Regions from separate parts of the Streptomyces sp. NPDC028305 genome, predicted to be linked through region 2. Evidence: riboswitches for the same ligand, from Rfam matches in the RefSeq annotation. Region 2 holds a riboswitch; the other holds the start of a gene.
What was found. A riboswitch is a leader RNA that binds a small molecule or an ion and turns the genes downstream of it on or off. The one in region 2 is predicted to bind glycine.
Positions count from the first base shown of each region.

Region 1: another riboswitch for glycine. It lies ahead of gcvT (glycine cleavage system aminomethyltransferase GcvT); the one in region 2 lies ahead of gcvP (aminomethyl-transferring glycine dehydrogenase).

Region 1 covers NZ_JBVHTN010000004.1:989,791-997,560, forward strand. The annotation lists gene ACZ4WQ_RS20615 (hypothetical protein) at 1-249, opposite strand, end outside; gene ACZ4WQ_RS20620 (hypothetical protein) at 257-547, opposite strand; gene ACZ4WQ_RS20625 (L-serine ammonia-lyase) at 1,150-2,544, opposite strand; gene glyA (serine hydroxymethyltransferase) at 2,644-3,909, opposite strand; gene gcvH (glycine cleavage system protein GcvH) at 3,934-4,314, opposite strand; gene gcvT (glycine cleavage system aminomethyltransferase GcvT) at 4,407-5,558, opposite strand; glycine riboswitch at 5,743-5,853, opposite strand; gene ACZ4WQ_RS20645 (AAA family ATPase) at 6,047-6,826, shown strand; gene ACZ4WQ_RS20650 (hypothetical protein) at 6,858-7,770, opposite strand, start outside.
Region 2 covers NZ_JBVHTN010000007.1:8,305-16,074, forward strand. The annotation lists gene ACZ4WQ_RS29785 (MerR family transcriptional regulator) at 31-657, shown strand; gene ACZ4WQ_RS29790 (DNA polymerase IV) at 724-2,190, shown strand; gene ACZ4WQ_RS29795 (PRC-barrel domain-containing protein) at 2,166-2,495, opposite strand; glycine riboswitch at 2,618-2,715, shown strand; glycine riboswitch at 2,716-2,843, shown strand; gene gcvP (aminomethyl-transferring glycine dehydrogenase) at 2,905-5,799, shown strand; gene ACZ4WQ_RS29805 (DUF5999 family protein) at 5,924-6,130, opposite strand; gene ACZ4WQ_RS29810 (hypothetical protein) at 6,407-6,985, opposite strand; gene ACZ4WQ_RS29815 (glutamate-cysteine ligase family protein) at 7,429-7,770, shown strand, end outside.

The sequences.
Region 1 (7,770 bases), on a different contig from region 2:
GGCCACGAGCCACGGACATGGTTCGGACTTCCAGACCGCGCCCCGCCATCGTTGGACTTTGACCTTGAACAGGACCTGGTCGTCGATGGCGCCGATGCGTTCGTGCGGTCGCTCTTCGGTGCCGTTGAAATGCTCCTGGGCTTTGTTCAGCGCAGGGTGATCGACCTCGTCCAGTGGTGTCGTGATGGGCGGGACGGGTAAGCACAGGTCCTCGGTCAGGCAGCGCAGAGTGGGGCGCGTTCGATCCACCGGGGTGTTACCTCTCCTCGCCGATCCCACCGAGCCGGTCGATGTCCTCGGCGGAGATGCCCGTCAGCAGCGCGACGCGGGACTTCGTGGTCCCGTCCAGTACGCGCATGGACTCGGCCATGCCTCGTCGGATCTCCTCGCGGCGGTGCTCTATGTACATGCGCACCGCGTCCGCCACCAGGTCTTTCTTTGTCACCCCGAGGAAGTGCGCGCCCTCGGTGATCAGCTGGTCGGTCTCGAGATCCACCTTCAGGGGAGCTGCCGTGCGTGGCTTCGATTCCGCAGACTGCGTCGTCATGTCCGAACCTCCAGTACCCCAGGGTACTCCGGTACCCGTCGGCGGCGCGGTGGCCAGGCCGCCCGGTGTCGTAGGAGGCCCGCGCCGACTTCGTGATCAGCTTTTCGGCGAGGCGCCACGGCCGGCTGCGCTGTCGCCGTGGGGCTGGTCCGCGATTCCCTGGAGAACGGAGTCGATCACGTGGGCTGCCCATTCGGCGTCCATGGGCCGACCGGCGAGGTGGTCGGCGTAGTACGCCCTCCGACAGCGCTCACCGCCTGCTCCAGATGGCGTCCTCGGGGACCTGGCCGGTACTCTGCGCGGCCCGGAGAACCTGTAGGAAGGTCTCGCGCCTGGGCAGCAGGGTCGCGCTTCTGATCGTCTCGAGGGTTCGTGGTCCGGACTCGCGAAGCCGCGGTCGGCGCGGGCAACTACCAATACGGGCTGCCCACGTGAATGCCACGAAGCTCCATGTCAGACGCCCCTCTTGAGGGGATATCCCAGGGACTTTTCAGGGACTTTCATGCCTGTCCCAGGGAGGTTCCCGGGACGTTCCGCCGAGTAAGCAGGGAAGGCCCTGACAGCGCTGAAAGAAACCAACGCGCTGGTCAGGGCCTATTTCCCTAGCACTCGATGACGTTCACCGCGAGCCCGCCCCGCGCCGTCTCCTTGTACTTGACCTTCATATCGGCGCCCGTCTCCTTCATGGTCTTGATGACCTTGTCGAGGGAGACGTGGTGCCGTCCGTCGCCGCGCAGCGCCATGCGGGCCGCCGTGACGGCCTTCACCGAGGCCATGCCGTTGCGCTCGATGCAGGGGATCTGGACGAGGCCGCCCACGGGGTCGCAGGTGAGGCCGAGGTTGTGTTCCATGCCGATCTCGGCGGCGTTCTCGACCTGCTCGGGGGTGCCGCCGAGGACCTCGGCCAGGCCGCCGGCGGCCATGGAGCAGGCGGAGCCGACCTCGCCCTGGCAGCCGACCTCGGCGCCGGAGATGGAGGCGTTCTCCTTGAAGAGCATGCCGATGGCGCCCGCGGCGAGGAGGAAGCGGACGATGCCGTCGTCGTGGGAGTCAGGGTTCGAGCCGGGGACGAAGTTGGCGTAGTAGTGGAGGACGGCGGGGATGATGCCGGCCGCGCCGTTGGTGGGGGCGGTGACCACGCGGCCGCCCGCGGCGTTCTCCTCGTTGACGGCCATGGCGTAGAGGGTCACCCACTCCATGGCGTGGGTCGCCGGGTCGCCCTCGGCGCGCAGCGCGCGGGCGGCGGTGGCGGCGCGGCGGCGGACCTTGAGGCCGCCGGGGAGGATGCCCTCGCGGGACAGGCCCCGCTCGACGCAGCTTCGCATGACGCGCCAGATCTCCAGCAGGCCCGCGCGGATCTCCGCCTCGGTGCGCCAGGCCTTCTCGTTCTCCAGCATCAGGGCGGAGATGGACAGGCCGGTCTCGCGGGACAGGCGCAGCAGCTCGTCGCCGGTGCGGAAGGGGTACTTCAGCGCGGTGTCGTCGAGCTTGATGCGGTCCGCGCCGACCGCGTCCTCGTCCACGACGAAGCCGCCGCCGACGGAGTAGTAGGTCTTCTCCAGGAGGGGTCGGCCGTCGGCGTCGTACGCGAACAGGGTCATGCCGTTGGCGTGGTACGGCAGCGAGCGGCGGCGGTGCAGCACCAGCTCGGCGGACTCGTCGAAGTCGATCTCGTGCTCGGTGCCGATCTCCGCGTCGAGCAGCCGCAGCCGCTTGGTGGTGCGGATGCGGTCCACCTCGTCGTCGGCGGTCTCGACGTCCACGGTGCGCGGGGAGTGGCCCTCCAGGCCGAGGAGGACGGCCTTGGGCGTGCCGTGGCCGTGGCCGGTGGCGCCGAGGGAGCCGAAGAGTTCGGCGCGTACGGCGACGGTGTGGGCCAGCAGGCCGTCGTTCTTCAGCCGGCGGACGAACATCCTCGCGGCGCGCATGGGGCCGACCGTGTGGGAACTGGACGGGCCGATGCCGATCGAGAAGAGGTCGAAGACGGAGATGGCCACCGGTGAACTCCTTGCGTCTGCACGGCGGGTGCGTGCGTGGTGGTGCGGGGTGTGTGGGGGCGCGGGGGTGGTGCGCCCCCACACACCTTGCGGGCCCGATTACTTCTTCAGGTCCGGGTACAGAGGGTGCTTGTCGGCGAGCGCGGTGACGCGCGCCTTCAGCCCCTCCGCGTCGTAGGACGGCTGGAGCGCCGCGGCGATGATGTCGGCGACCTCGCGGAAGTCGTCGGCGGTGAAGCCGCGGGTGGCCAGCGCCGGGGTGCCGATGCGCAGGCCGGAGGTGACCATCGGGGGGCGCGGGTCGTTCGGGATGGCGTTCCGGTTGACCGTGATGCCGATCTCGTGCAGCCGGTCCTCGGCCTGCCGGCCGTCCAGCTCCGAGTCGCGCAGGTCGACCAGGACGAGGTGGACCTCGGTGCCGCCGGACAGCACGGAGACCCCGGCCTTGGCCACGTCGGGCTGGGTGAGCCGCTCGGCCAGGAGCCGCGCGCCTTCGAGGGTGCGCTGCTGGCGCTCCTTGAACTCCTCGCCCGCCGCGATCTTGAAGGCCACGGCCTTCGCCGCGACCACATGCTCGAGCGGGCCGCCCTGCTGACCGGGGAAGACCGCGGAGTTGATCTTCTTGGCCAGCTCGGCGGTGGACAGGATCACCCCGCCGCGCGGGCCGCCGAGGGTCTTGTGGGTGGTGGTGGTCACCACATGGGCGTGCGGCACCGGGGAGGGGTGCAGTCCGGCCGCCACCAGGCCCGCGAAGTGGGCCATGTCCACCATCAGGTACGCGCCGACCTCGTCCGCGATCCGGCGGAAGGCGGCGAAGTCCAGCTGGCGCGGGTACGCGGACCAGCCCGCGATCACCAGCTTGGGGCGGTGCTCCTTGGCCAGCCGCTCGACCTCGTCCATGTCGACCAGGCCGGTCTCGGCGTCCACGTGGTAGGGCACCACGTTGTAGAGCTTGCCGGAGAAGTTGATCTTCATCCCGTGGGTGAGGTGACCACCGTGCGCCAGGTTCAGGCCCAGGATGGTGTCACCGGGGGAGAGCAGTGCGAACATCGCGGCCGCGTTGGCCTGCGCGCCGGAGTGCGGCTGCACGTTGGCGTGCTCGGCGCCGAACAGCGCCTTGACGCGGTCGATGGCGATCTGCTCGACCACGTCGACGTGCTCACAGCCGCCGTAGTAGCGGCGGCCCGGGTAGCCCTCGGCGTACTTGTTGGTCAGGACCGAGCCCTGGGCCTCCATGACCGCGACCGGAGCGAAGTTCTCCGAGGCGATCATCTCCAGGGTGGACTGCTGGCGGTGGAGTTCGGCGTCGACCGCGGCGGCTACGTCCGGGTCGAGCTCGTGCAGGGAGCTGTTGAGAAGCGACATCAGGGTCCCGATCGAAGGAGGGGGTCAGTTTTCGGTGAAGGAGGAGTAAGCGTCGGCGGAGAGCAGCTCGTCCGGCTCGTCCGTCACCTTCACCTTGAACAGCCAGCCGCCCTCGAAGGGGGCGGAATTCACCAGCGCCGGGTCGTTCACCACGTCCTCGTTGACCTCGGTGACCTCGCCGGAGACCGGCGCGTAGAGATCGCTGACGGATTTCGTGGACTCCAGCTCGCCGCAGGTCTCGCCCGCGGTGACCGTCGTGCCGACCTCAGGGAGCTGGACGAAGACGACGTCGCCGAGCGAGTTGGCCGCGAACTCGGTGATGCCGACCGTCGACACACCGTCCGCGTCGGCGGCCGACAGCCACTCGTGCTCCTTGCTGTAACGCAGCTGCTGGGGGTTGTTCATAGTCCGATTCTCCTGGATACGGGGGAGTGCTTGGGAAACGGGTCTTGCCTGGTGGGACAGGCGGTAGGAGCGGCGGCGGCCGCGACGGGCGCTCAGCGCCGCTTGTAGAAGGGGAGGGCCACGACCTCGTACGGCTCATGGGTGCCCCGGATGTCCACCGACACCCCCGCCGTGCCCGGCGCGGCGTGCCCGGCGTCCACATACGCCATCGCGATCGGCTTCCCGAGGGTGGGCGAGGGCGCGCCCGAGGTGACCTCGCCGATCACCGTGCCGTCCGCGCCGACGACCGCGTACCCCGCGCGCGGGACCCGGCGGCCCGCCGCGACCAGGCCGACCAGCGCCCGCGGCGGGGCGGTCTCGGCCTGCCGCGCCGCCGTCTCCAGGGCCGCGCGCCCGGTGAAGTCACCGGGCTTGCCGAACTTCACCACCCGGCCGAGCCCCGCGTCGAACGGCGTGGTCCCGCGGGTCAGCTCATGCCCGTACAGCGGCATCCCGGCCTCCAGGCGCAGCGTGTCCCGGCAGGAAAGACCGCACGGGATCAGCCCGGCCGGGGCGCCCGCCTCGGTCAGCGCCTGCCACAGCCGCTCGGCGTCCTTCGGCGAGACGAACAGCTCGAAGCCGTCCTCGCCGGTGTAGCCGGTGCGGGCGATCAGCGCCGGGACGCCCGCGACCGTGCCCGGCAGGCCCGCGTAGTACTTGAGGCCGTCCAGGTCGGCGTCGGTCAGGCCGCTCAGGATCGTGGCCGAGGCCGGCCCCTGGACGGCGATCAGCGCATAGGCGTCACGGTCGTCCCGCACGGCCGCGTCCAGGCCCGCGGCGCGCTCGGTCAGCGCGTCCAGCACCACCTGGGCGTTCGAGGCGTTGGCGACCACCAGGAACTCCTGGTCACCGAGGCGGTAGACGATCAGGTCGTCCAGGATGCCGCCCTCGGCGTCGCAGATCATGGTGTAGCGGGCCCGGCCGATGGCGAGCGCCGACAGATGGCCCACCAGCGCCCGGTCCAGGGCGGCGGCGGCCTGTGGCCCGGTGAGTGTGATCTCGCCCATATGGGAGAGGTCGAAGAGTCCGGCGCGGGTGCGCACCGCGGTGTGCTCGTCGCGCTCGCTTCCGTAGCGCAGCGGCATCTCCCAGCCGGCGAAGTCGGTCATGGTGGCGCCGAGCGCGCGGTGCGTCGCGTCCAGCGCGGTACGGCGGGGGCCGGACGAGGCGGACGGGGGAGACGAGGGGGACGGGGCGTCGGTCATGGGGCTGGCTCCAGGGCGGGACGGCGACGAGGACGACGAGGACGAGTCCTCCCCATCTGTCATCGGAACCTGAGAGGTTCGCCGTGACCCCTTCTCCCGGCCGGCGTCGGAGACGTCGTCGCGGAGAGCGGTCCGGCTTGCACCGTGGGTGGAGCCACGCCAGCGGCTCGCTTTTCAGATCTGCCTCGCCCGCGCGGTATCGGGGCCTGAGAGATTCAAGGGAGGACTTGCTCCTTCGGCGCCCCGGACGGCCGGCACTGCTGCCGGTGGCCGAGGACTCTCCCGCGCGGATTCAAGCGGCCGGTATGGAGTTGCGCGCAACATCATCGCACGTACGCCCGAGAAGGGAAGACCCGCTCGCCCCGCGCCGCCGCTCACCCCGATTCACAAGGCATGAAAGTCCGGCCCACAGGAAGACCACCTTGAAGGACATTACCTTTTCTTGACACTCTTCGGTGACGAGCCGCAGTGACCGACCTAGGAGGACGATCACGGTGCAGGGGCAGGGTACGTACGGGACGACATGTGGGCCCCTGCCGGTGACGCAGGGCGCGGCGCCAACCGGGGGCGTGATCAGACCGGGGCGCCGGGCGGCGGTGCACGACCTGCGCGGCGGCGGCAGCGACGGCGACGGCGGCGGCGGTGACGGCGACGGCGGCGGCGCGGCCGGGCCCGGGCCCGGACCCGGCCGCGGGTCCAGACCCGGACTCGGCGCGCGCGAGCTGCGCTACCGCACCGGGGACATGGTGGTCGCCTCCGGCCTGCCCGGCAGCGGCAAGAGCACCATGATCGGCCAGGCCGTGCCCGGCCTCGACCAGTCCGGCGGCCCGGTGCTGCGGGTGGACTCACAGGACGCCCGCGAGCGCTGGGAGCGGCGGCTGCCCCGCTGGCTGCCGTACGCCCTCTACCGCCCGCTGGTGCGCTGCGCCCACTACGCCGGGCTGCGCCGGGCGCTGCGCTCGGGCGCCAGCGTCGTGGTGCACGACTGCGGCACCCTCTCCTGGGTGCGCCGCTGGCTGGCCCGCGACGCCCGGCGCACCGGCCGCCGGCTGCACATGGTGCTGCTGGACGTGGATGCCGCGGTGGCCCTGGAGGGGCAGGCCGCGCGCGGCCGTGCGGTCTCTCGCTACGCCTTCGGACGGCACCGCCGCGCGGTGGGCCGGCTGGTCGTCGCCGCCGAGGGCGGGCGGCCGCCCGAAGGCTGCGCGTCGGTGGCGGTGCTGGACCGCACGGCCGCGAGCGCACTGCGCCGGATCGGCTTCGAGTGACGCGCGGCGGGGCAGGGGGAGACGGCCTTCATCAACCCTGGTCGGAGGCTGCGTCCACCGGGCGCGGCAGCGGCATGGGGGCGACGGCGTCGTCGGTCGCCTCGGCGGCGGACAGCGGGGTGGCGGCGGTGGTGAAGGGCTTCGGCGCGGCGGGCTTCGCCGCGGGCTTCTGACCGGGCCTCATGGCGCCGGGCTGGTTGGCGTTCTGGTTCGGGGCGCTGGGCTTCGCGCTCGGCTTCTGGGCACCGGGCTTCTGGGCACCCTGCTGGTCCTGGGCGCCCGGCTTCTCGGTGCCCGGCTTCTCGGCGGCTCCCGGCTTCTCGGTACCGGGCTTCTCCGCGGCGCCGGGCTTCTCGGTACCGGGCTTCTCCGGGTTCGGCTTCGGGGCGGGCGTCCGGGCGGCGAGGGCGGACGCCTCCACGGCGACGGTCGACGCCTCGTCCGGGAGCGGCAGCATCGGGGGCGTCATCGGGAGGTCCATCCCGGGGAGCGGGCCGATGAGGGCGTTGAGCAGCTCCAGGATGGCGTCGCCGATACGGGGGAGCGCCGCGGCGGCCGCGTCCGCGTCGCCCGCGGCGACGGCGTCCAGCAGGTCGTCGATCGCCCGCTGGAGCTCGTCCAGCGGGTCCGTCGAGACGTCCGTCGGCATGGTCTGGGCGTACGGCGGGGTCGCGGTCTCTCCCTGCCCGGCGGCCTGGGGCGGCTTCATGCCCTGGTTGTTCTGGTTGCCCTGGTCGGCGGCCTGCGGCGGCACGGTGACCTGGCCCTGGCCCTGGCCCGCGTTCTGCCCCTGGCCCTGCTGCTGCCCCTGGCCCTGGTCCTGTCCCTGCTCCTGCCCGGGCGGCGTGTCGTCGCGGCGCTCCCGGCCCTGCGTGGTGGCGTTCGGGCCCTGGGCCGCCTCGGCGGACTTGCGGGCGGTCTTCACCGCGCTGTCGATCGCCGTC
Region 2 (7,770 bases):
CGAGATGGCAGGTCGAGGACGGAGGTCGGCGTGAGAAGCAGCGGCGACGGCACGGCGGCAGGCGGTCCGTATGCGCTCCAGGGGAGCGCACCGGCCGAACCGGCACTGAAGGCTCGGGTGGCGGCACAGGCCGCACCGCCGCGCGAAGGCGCCGTGGCGAAGCCCGAGAAGGTGGGGTATCGCGGTCCGACCGCGTGCGCTGCCGCGGGCATCACCTACCGCCAGCTGGACTACTGGGCGCGCACCGGGCTCGTGGAGCCCAGCGTGCGGCCCGCCTACGGCTCGGGCAGCCAGCGGCTCTACAGCTTCCGGGACGTCGTCGTCCTCAAGATCGTCAAGCGGTTGCTGGACACCGGCGTGTCCCTCCAGAACATCAGGGCCGCCGTTCAGCACCTGCGCTCGCGCGGCCTGGACGACCTCGCCCAGATGACGCTGATGAGCGACGGCGCGACGGTATATGAGTGCACCTCGCCCGACGAGGTGGTCGACCTCCTCCAGGGCGGCCAGGGCGTCTTCGGGATCGCCGTGGGCGTGGTGTGGCGGGACGTGGAGAGCGCGCTCGCCCAGCTGCACGGCGAGCGGGTGGACACCGGCGAGACGCTGGTGGGCCACAACCCCACCGACGAACTGGCGCGGCGCCGCAACCGCGCGGGCTGAGACCGTCCGGCCCGGGCCGCGCGCCCGGGCCGCGAGTGTCAGTGGCATGCGGCAGCATCGGTAGGTGTGAGGGGTGCGCCGACCATTCTGCATCTGGACATGGATGCCTTTTACGCCGCGGCGGAGCAGGCGGCCAAGCCCAGCCTGCGCGGCAAGCCGGTGATCGTCGGCGGCCTCGGGCCGCGCGGCGTGGTGGCCACGGCCTCCTATGAGGCGCGGGTGTTCGGGGTCCACTCGGCCATGGCGATGGCCCAGGCCCGCCGCCTCTGTCCGAACGCGGCGTATCTCACCCCCCGCTTCTCCCTGTACCGCCAGGTGAGTGACACCGTCATGGGCCTGCTGGGCGCGCTGTCCCCGCTGGTCGAGCCGCTGAGCCTGGACGAGGCGTTCGTGGATCTGGAGGCGGGCGGTGTTCCGGCCACCTCCGCGGCGGCGCGGGCCGTGGGGGAGCGGCTGCGGGCGGACATAGCGGCGGCGACCGGGCTGACCGGCTCGGTGGGCCTGGCCGGGTCCAAGATGCTCGCCAAGATCGCCTCCGAGCAGGCCAAGCCCGATGGACTGACGCTCATCCAGCCGGGGACCGAGCGGGAGCTGCTGGGGCCGATGCCGGTGCGGACCCTCCCCGGGGTGGGTCCGGCCACCGGGGAGGCGCTGCGCCGGGCCGGGATCCACACGGTCGCCGAGACCCGGGAGGCGGGGGAGGAGGAGCTGGTGCGGCTGCTGGGCAAGGCCCATGGCGCGTCGCTGTACGGCATGGCCTGGGGGCGGGACGACCGGCCGGTGGTCGCCGAGCGGGACGCCAAGTCCGTATCGGTGGAGGACACCTTCGACGTCGACCTCACCGACCGCACGCGGGTGCAGGTGGAGGTGGCGCGGCTCGCCGACCGGTGTGTGCGGCGGCTGCGCGGGGCCGGCCGCTCGGGGCGCACGGTCGTGCTCAAGGTGCGGCGTTACGACTTCTCCACGCTGACCCGGTCCGAGACGCTGCGCGGGCCGACGGATGACCCCACGGTGGTGCGGGAGGCTGCGGCGCGGCTGCTGGAGGGCGTGGACACCACGGCGGGGGTGCGGCTGCTGGGAGTGGGCGTGAGCGGTCTGGCGGACTACACCCAGGAGGATCTGTTCGCCCAGGCCGCGCAGGCCGCCCACGAGGCACAGGAGGACGCGGAGGGGGCGCGGGAGGCCGGAGGGACACCCGAGCCCGCCCCGGCGGTCCTGGAGGGGAGCGACGAGCCCGACGACACCGCCAGGCCGCGCCGCTGGCTGCCCGGCCTCGATGTGCGACACGCCGAGTACGGGGCGGGGTGGGTGCAGGGCAGCGGGGTCGGCCGGGTGACCGTGCGGTTCGAGGAGCCCTGGTCGCGGCCGGGCCGGGTGCGGACGTTCGCGGTCGACGACCCGGCGTTGGAGCCGGGCGAGCCGCTGCCGCTGATCCGGCCCGCCGTGAGCGACGCCCCCGAGGCCGACCCGGCCGAAAGCCAGGTCCAGGGCCAGGGCCCGGGCCGGGGTCAGCCGCTCACGTCGAGACCGTAGTGGTGGTAGAGCTGCAACTCCTGCTCGGGCGACAGATGGCGGCCGACTCCGAAGTCCGGCGCGTCCTTGATCAGCGCCCGCTCGTACGGCACCCGCAGCGTGTCGTCGACGATCTCGCTCGGTTCGAGTGGCACGAACACGTCCCGGCTGAACAGCCCGGTGCGTACCGCGGCCCACTCCGGCTCGCCGGTCGCGTCGTCGAGGTAGACCTCGTCCACGGTGCCGATCTTCGCGCCGTCGCGGTCCAAGGCCTTCCGGCCGATGAGGGTCCGCGGATCGATGTCGGTCTGCACACTCTCTCCCATAGGTGACTGTTTCATCGTCAATGCCGTGATATCTAAGAAAAGCCACAATTCCGTGCCCGTCCACTCGAGCGCTCGCCCAAAACCCCTGGCGGCAGGCTCGCTGGTAGGCTGACGGTGGCTGCAGACCCCGTGCGGGAGAGCTCTTCGACGATGTCGTCGGAGGCGCCGAAGGAGCAAATCCTCCCCGGAAACTCTCAGGCACACGTACCGTGCGGGTGAGGTCACTCTGGAAAGCAGGGTGGGCCACGGGCGAGTACAGCACCGGAACCCCTCCTCACCGACGGTGAAAGCCGGATCGCCGCCCGCGAACCGGTGAAGCTCTCAGGTTGAGATGACAGAGGGGGAGGCCGTTCGGGCACCCCGCGCCGTGGTGCCCCTCGTCGGTCGTACAGACCAGGAGGCCTCGCAGATGACTGCCAACCGCACCTCGCTGACCGAGCTGGAACGCGGTACTCCGTTTGAGCAGCGCCATATCGGACCCGACGCCGAGGCCCAGGCCAAGATGCTCGCGCAGGTCGGCTTCGGCTCGCTCGACGAGCTCACCCAGGCCGCCGTGCCGGACGTCATCAAGAGCGCCGAGGGGCTGGGGCTGCCCCCGGCCCGCACCGAGGCCGAGGTGCTGGCCGAGCTGCGCGGTCTGGCCGAGCGCAACCAGCTGCTCGCCCCGATGATCGGCCTCGGCTACTACGGCACGTTCACCCCGCCGGTGATCCTGCGCAATGTGCTGGAGAGCCCCGCCTGGTACACCGCGTACACGCCCTACCAGCCGGAGATCTCCCAGGGCCGGCTGGAGGCGCTGCTCAACTTCCAGACCGTCGTCGCGGACCTCACCGGGCTGCCCACGGCCGGCGCCTCGCTGCTGGACGAGGCCACCGCCGCCGCCGAGGCCATGGCGCTGTCGCGGCGGGTGGGCAAGGTCAAGCAGGGCGTGTTCCTGATCGACGCCGACACTCTGCCGCAGACCGTCGCGGTCATCCGGACCCGCGCCGAGCCCACCGGCGTCGAGGTGGTCGTCGCCGACCTCTCGGCGGGCATACCGGCCGAGGTGGCCGAGCGCGGGGTGTTCGGCGTGCTGCTCCAGTACCCGGGCGCCTCCGGCGCCGTGCGCGACCCGCGCCCGGTCATCGAGCGGGCCCATGAGCTCGGCGCCGTGGTCACCGTCGCCGCCGATCTGCTCGCCCTCACCCTCCTCACCTCGCCCGGCGAGCTGGGCGCCGACATCGCGGTCGGCAACAGCCAGCGGTTCGGGGTGCCGATGGGCTTCGGCGGCCCGCACGCCGGGTTCATGGCCGTCCGCGAGGTCTACGCCCGCAGCCTGCCCGGCCGCCTGGTCGGCGTCTCCGTCGACGCCGACGGCGACAAGGCGTACCGCCTGGCCCTTCAGACCCGCGAGCAGCACATCCGCCGCGAGAAGGCCACCAGCAACATCTGCACCGCCCAGGTCCTGCTCGCCGTGATGGCCGGCATGTACGCCGTCTACCACGGCCCGGAAGGGCTTTCGACCATCGCCCGGCGCACCCACCGCTACGCGGCCGTGCTCGCCGAGGGGCTGCGGGCCGGGGGCGTCGAGACCGTGCACGGCGCGTTCTTCGACACCCTGACCGCGTATGTCCCGGGCCGGGCCGCCGAGGTCGTCACCGCGGCCCGCGAGGCCGGGGTCAACCTGCGCCTGACCGACGCCGACCATGTGGGCATCGCCTGCGACGAGACCACCGGGCGCGCCCAGCTCGCCGCCGTCTGGTCGGCCTTCGGCGTGGACGGCGGCCTGCCCGCCATCGACGAGCTCGACGCCGCCGCGGCCGACGCGCTCCCCGCCGAACTGCTGCGCACCGACACGTATCTGACCCACCCGGTCTTCCACAAGTACCGCTCCGAGACCGCGATGCTGCGCTATCTGCGGCGCCTGGCCGACCGCGACTACGCGCTGGACCGGGGCATGATCCCGCTCGGCTCCTGCACCATGAAGCTCAACGCCACCACGGAGATGGAGCCGGTCACCTGGCCGGAGTTCGGCGCGCTGCATCCGTTCGCGCCGGTCGAGCAGGCCCAGGGCTATCTGACGCTGATCCGCGAGCTGGAGGAGCGGCTGGCCGAGGTCACCGGCTACGACCAGGTCTCCCTCCAGCCGAACGCCGGGTCGCAGGGCGAGCTGGCCGGGCTGCTGGCCGTGCGCGCCTACCACCGCGCCAACGGCGAGGAGCGGCGCACCGTCTGCCTCATCCCGTCCTCCGCGCACGGCACCAACGCCGCCAGCGCGGTGATGGCGGGCATGAAGGTCGTCGTGGTCAGGACCGGCGAGGACGGCGAGGTGGACGCCGACGACCTGCGCGCCAAGATCGAGCAGTACGGCGACGAACTGGCCGTCCTGATGGTCACCTACCCCTCCACCCACGGCGTGTTCGAGGAGCACATCAGCGAGATCTGCGCGGCCGTGCACGACGCGGGCGGCCAGGTCTATGTGGACGGCGCGAACCTCAACGCGCTGGTGGGGCTGGCCCGGCCGGGCAGGTTCGGCGGTGATGTCTCCCATCTGAACCTGCACAAGACCTTCTGCATCCCGCACGGCGGCGGCGGTCCCGGCGTGGGCCCTGTCGCGGTGCGCGAACACCTCGCGCCGTACCTCCCCAACCACCCGCTCCAGCCGGCGGCGGGCCCGGCGACCGGCGTGGGGCCGGTCGCGGCCGCGCCCTGGGGCTCGGCGGGCATCCTGCCCATCTCCTGGGCGTACGTCCGGCTGATGGGCGCCGAGGGGCTGCGCCGGGCCACCCAGGTGGCGGTGCTCGGCGCCAACTACGTCGCCAAGCGCCTGGAGCCGCACTACCCGGTGCTCTACACCGGCCCCGGGGGTCTCGTCGCCCACGAGTGCATCATCGATCTGCGGCCGCTGACCAAGGCGACCGGCGTGAGCGTCGACGATGTGGCCAAGCGGCTGGTCGACTACGGGTTCCACGCGCCCACGATGTCGTTCCCGGTGGCCGGCACGCTGATGATCGAGCCGACGGAGAGCGAGGACCTGGCGGAGCTGGACCGGTTCTGCGAGGCGATGATCGCCATCCGGGCGGAGATCGAGAAGGTGGGCTCGGGGGAGTGGCCCAAGGACGACAACCCGCTGCGGAACGCCCCGCACACGGCGGCCGCGCTGAGCGGGGAGTGGGAGCACCCCTACACCCGCGCGGAGGCGGCGTTCCCGGCCGGGGTGTCGGCGGCGGACAAGTACTGGCCGCCGGTGCGGCGCATCGACGGCGCCTTCGGGGACCGCAACCTGGTCTGCTCCTGCCCGCCGCTGGAGTCGTACGAGAGCTGACCCGCCGGGCGCGGTCGGGTACGGGGCCGGTGCGGCGGACACGCCGGCCGGCCCCTGATGGAGCGCGGGCCCGGTCGGAGCGCCGGGCCGTGGTGGTCAGACCGCGAGGGTCAGACCGCGATGGTCAGGCCGCGGTGGCGACGCGCTCGGCGCCCAGCGGCCGGCGCGGGGCGATGATCTGTCCGTCCGGCAGCAGCTCGCCGGTGTCCTCGAAGAGCAGGACGCCATTGCACAGCAGGCTCCAGCCCTGCTCGGGGTGGTGCGCCACGAGGTGGGCGGCCTCCCGGTCGGCGGAGTCGGCTGACGGGCACGCGGGCTGATGCTGGCACATGGAAGAGATCTCTCGCTGCGATGTGGAAAGTGTCCTGTGGCTTGCTGCGGCAGTCATGGCCGCCCCCCGTTGGTCAGTCGGTCGGATGCTCCAAGTGTTGCCCTACGGGCCGGTTTCCGCAGGGATTTCACGGCACCGGTACTCGCTTGATAATGACGCATCACACGAGTGGACGGTTCATCCTGACGGGACTGTTACGAGCCCGCAGCGGAGCGCCCCGTGATCCTCGGATCACGGGGCGCTCGGGCGCGGGGCGGCGGCGGGCGCCGCGGGCCGTCAGGCCGACGAGCCGAGCAGCGGCGTCCGCGTCAGCCGGAGCGTGAGCACCGGCAGCAGATCCGCCGCGCGGTACGCGCGGTGGGCGGCGATGCCCGGCGGGGCGGGGGTCAGCGGCACCAGCAGGTCTTCCGCGGCGAGGTGGCCTTCGGAGGCGTCGGCGGTCGGGTCGCCGCGCAGCCACAGCGTCAGCATGTACAGCTCCGGGATGGACAGCAGCCTGGGCTGATGGACCGAGGACAGCGACTCGGCCTGGCTCAGCGCCAGTTCGGCCGACGACACGTACGGGCCTTCGGAGAAGTGCGAGAAGACCCAGCCGTCGGCGGTCAGCATCGCCTCGGCGGAGGCCACCGTCCGCTCGGTGTCGCGGATCAGGAACCGCCATCCGGTGAGCCGCGCCGTCGGCGGGCCGTCGGGGGCGGTGATGTCGTCCAGGACGTGGACGGGGAGCGGGAGTTCGAGCTCGAACGGTCCGTCCAGGGAGCCGAGGAGCGGGGTACGGACGGCGGTGGGAGAGCCAAGGGCCGTGCGGATGCTGTTCAGAGCAGGCGCTGGAGCCGGAGGGACGTGCAGCGGCATGGTGGGTCGCCTCTCACTTCGGAGACACGGTGGAGCGCTGGCGTGCCAGGTGCGGATGGCGCTGTCGGAGTGTGCGGGTCAGAGGGGCCTGACGGGACATCAGGGCGTTGTCTCTCTGCCTCGGTTGCCGAGTTTATACGACAAGTGTTCCCGTCTTGTTTCACGTACCTGTCCCCGGTATTGCGGACAAGCACTTATCCGGCCCGCCGGGGCGAGGGGATTTTCGCCGATTCTCTGCCATATGCACGGATATGACCTGGCATTTTAACCCAGCCGGGGTAGGCTTGAAGTCGCCAGTGTTTTTCATCACGGCAATGCGGGGCTGTGCAGAGCCTATCGGCTGAGGGGTCGGCGCGTGGCGTTATCGATCACATTGGCTGGGCATCATCGAGCGTGATGTACGCGGCCGGGGGCCGTTGATCCACTCGAGGAAGGACGCTTCGATGGGGGAGAAGGTCATAGCCGGGGAGTTCGATCCGTCCGGACGGCAGCGGCAGCGCGTGAGGCTCCGACAGGGTCTCGAAGCGCTGGCCCGGCTCCTGGCCGAGAAGCGATTCGACCGTCCGAAGAATCTCATGGGGCTGGAGATCGAGCTGAATCTCGCGGGCGCCGACGGGATGCCGAGGATGTTGAACGCGGAGGTTCTGGAGAGAATCGCCAGCCATGATTTCCAGACCGAACTCGGGCAGTGCAATCTTGAAGTAAACATCGTGCCCCACCGATTGCACGGAAGGGTTCTCGACCAGTTGGCGGAAGAGCTCCGAACGGGGTTGTCATATGCCGAT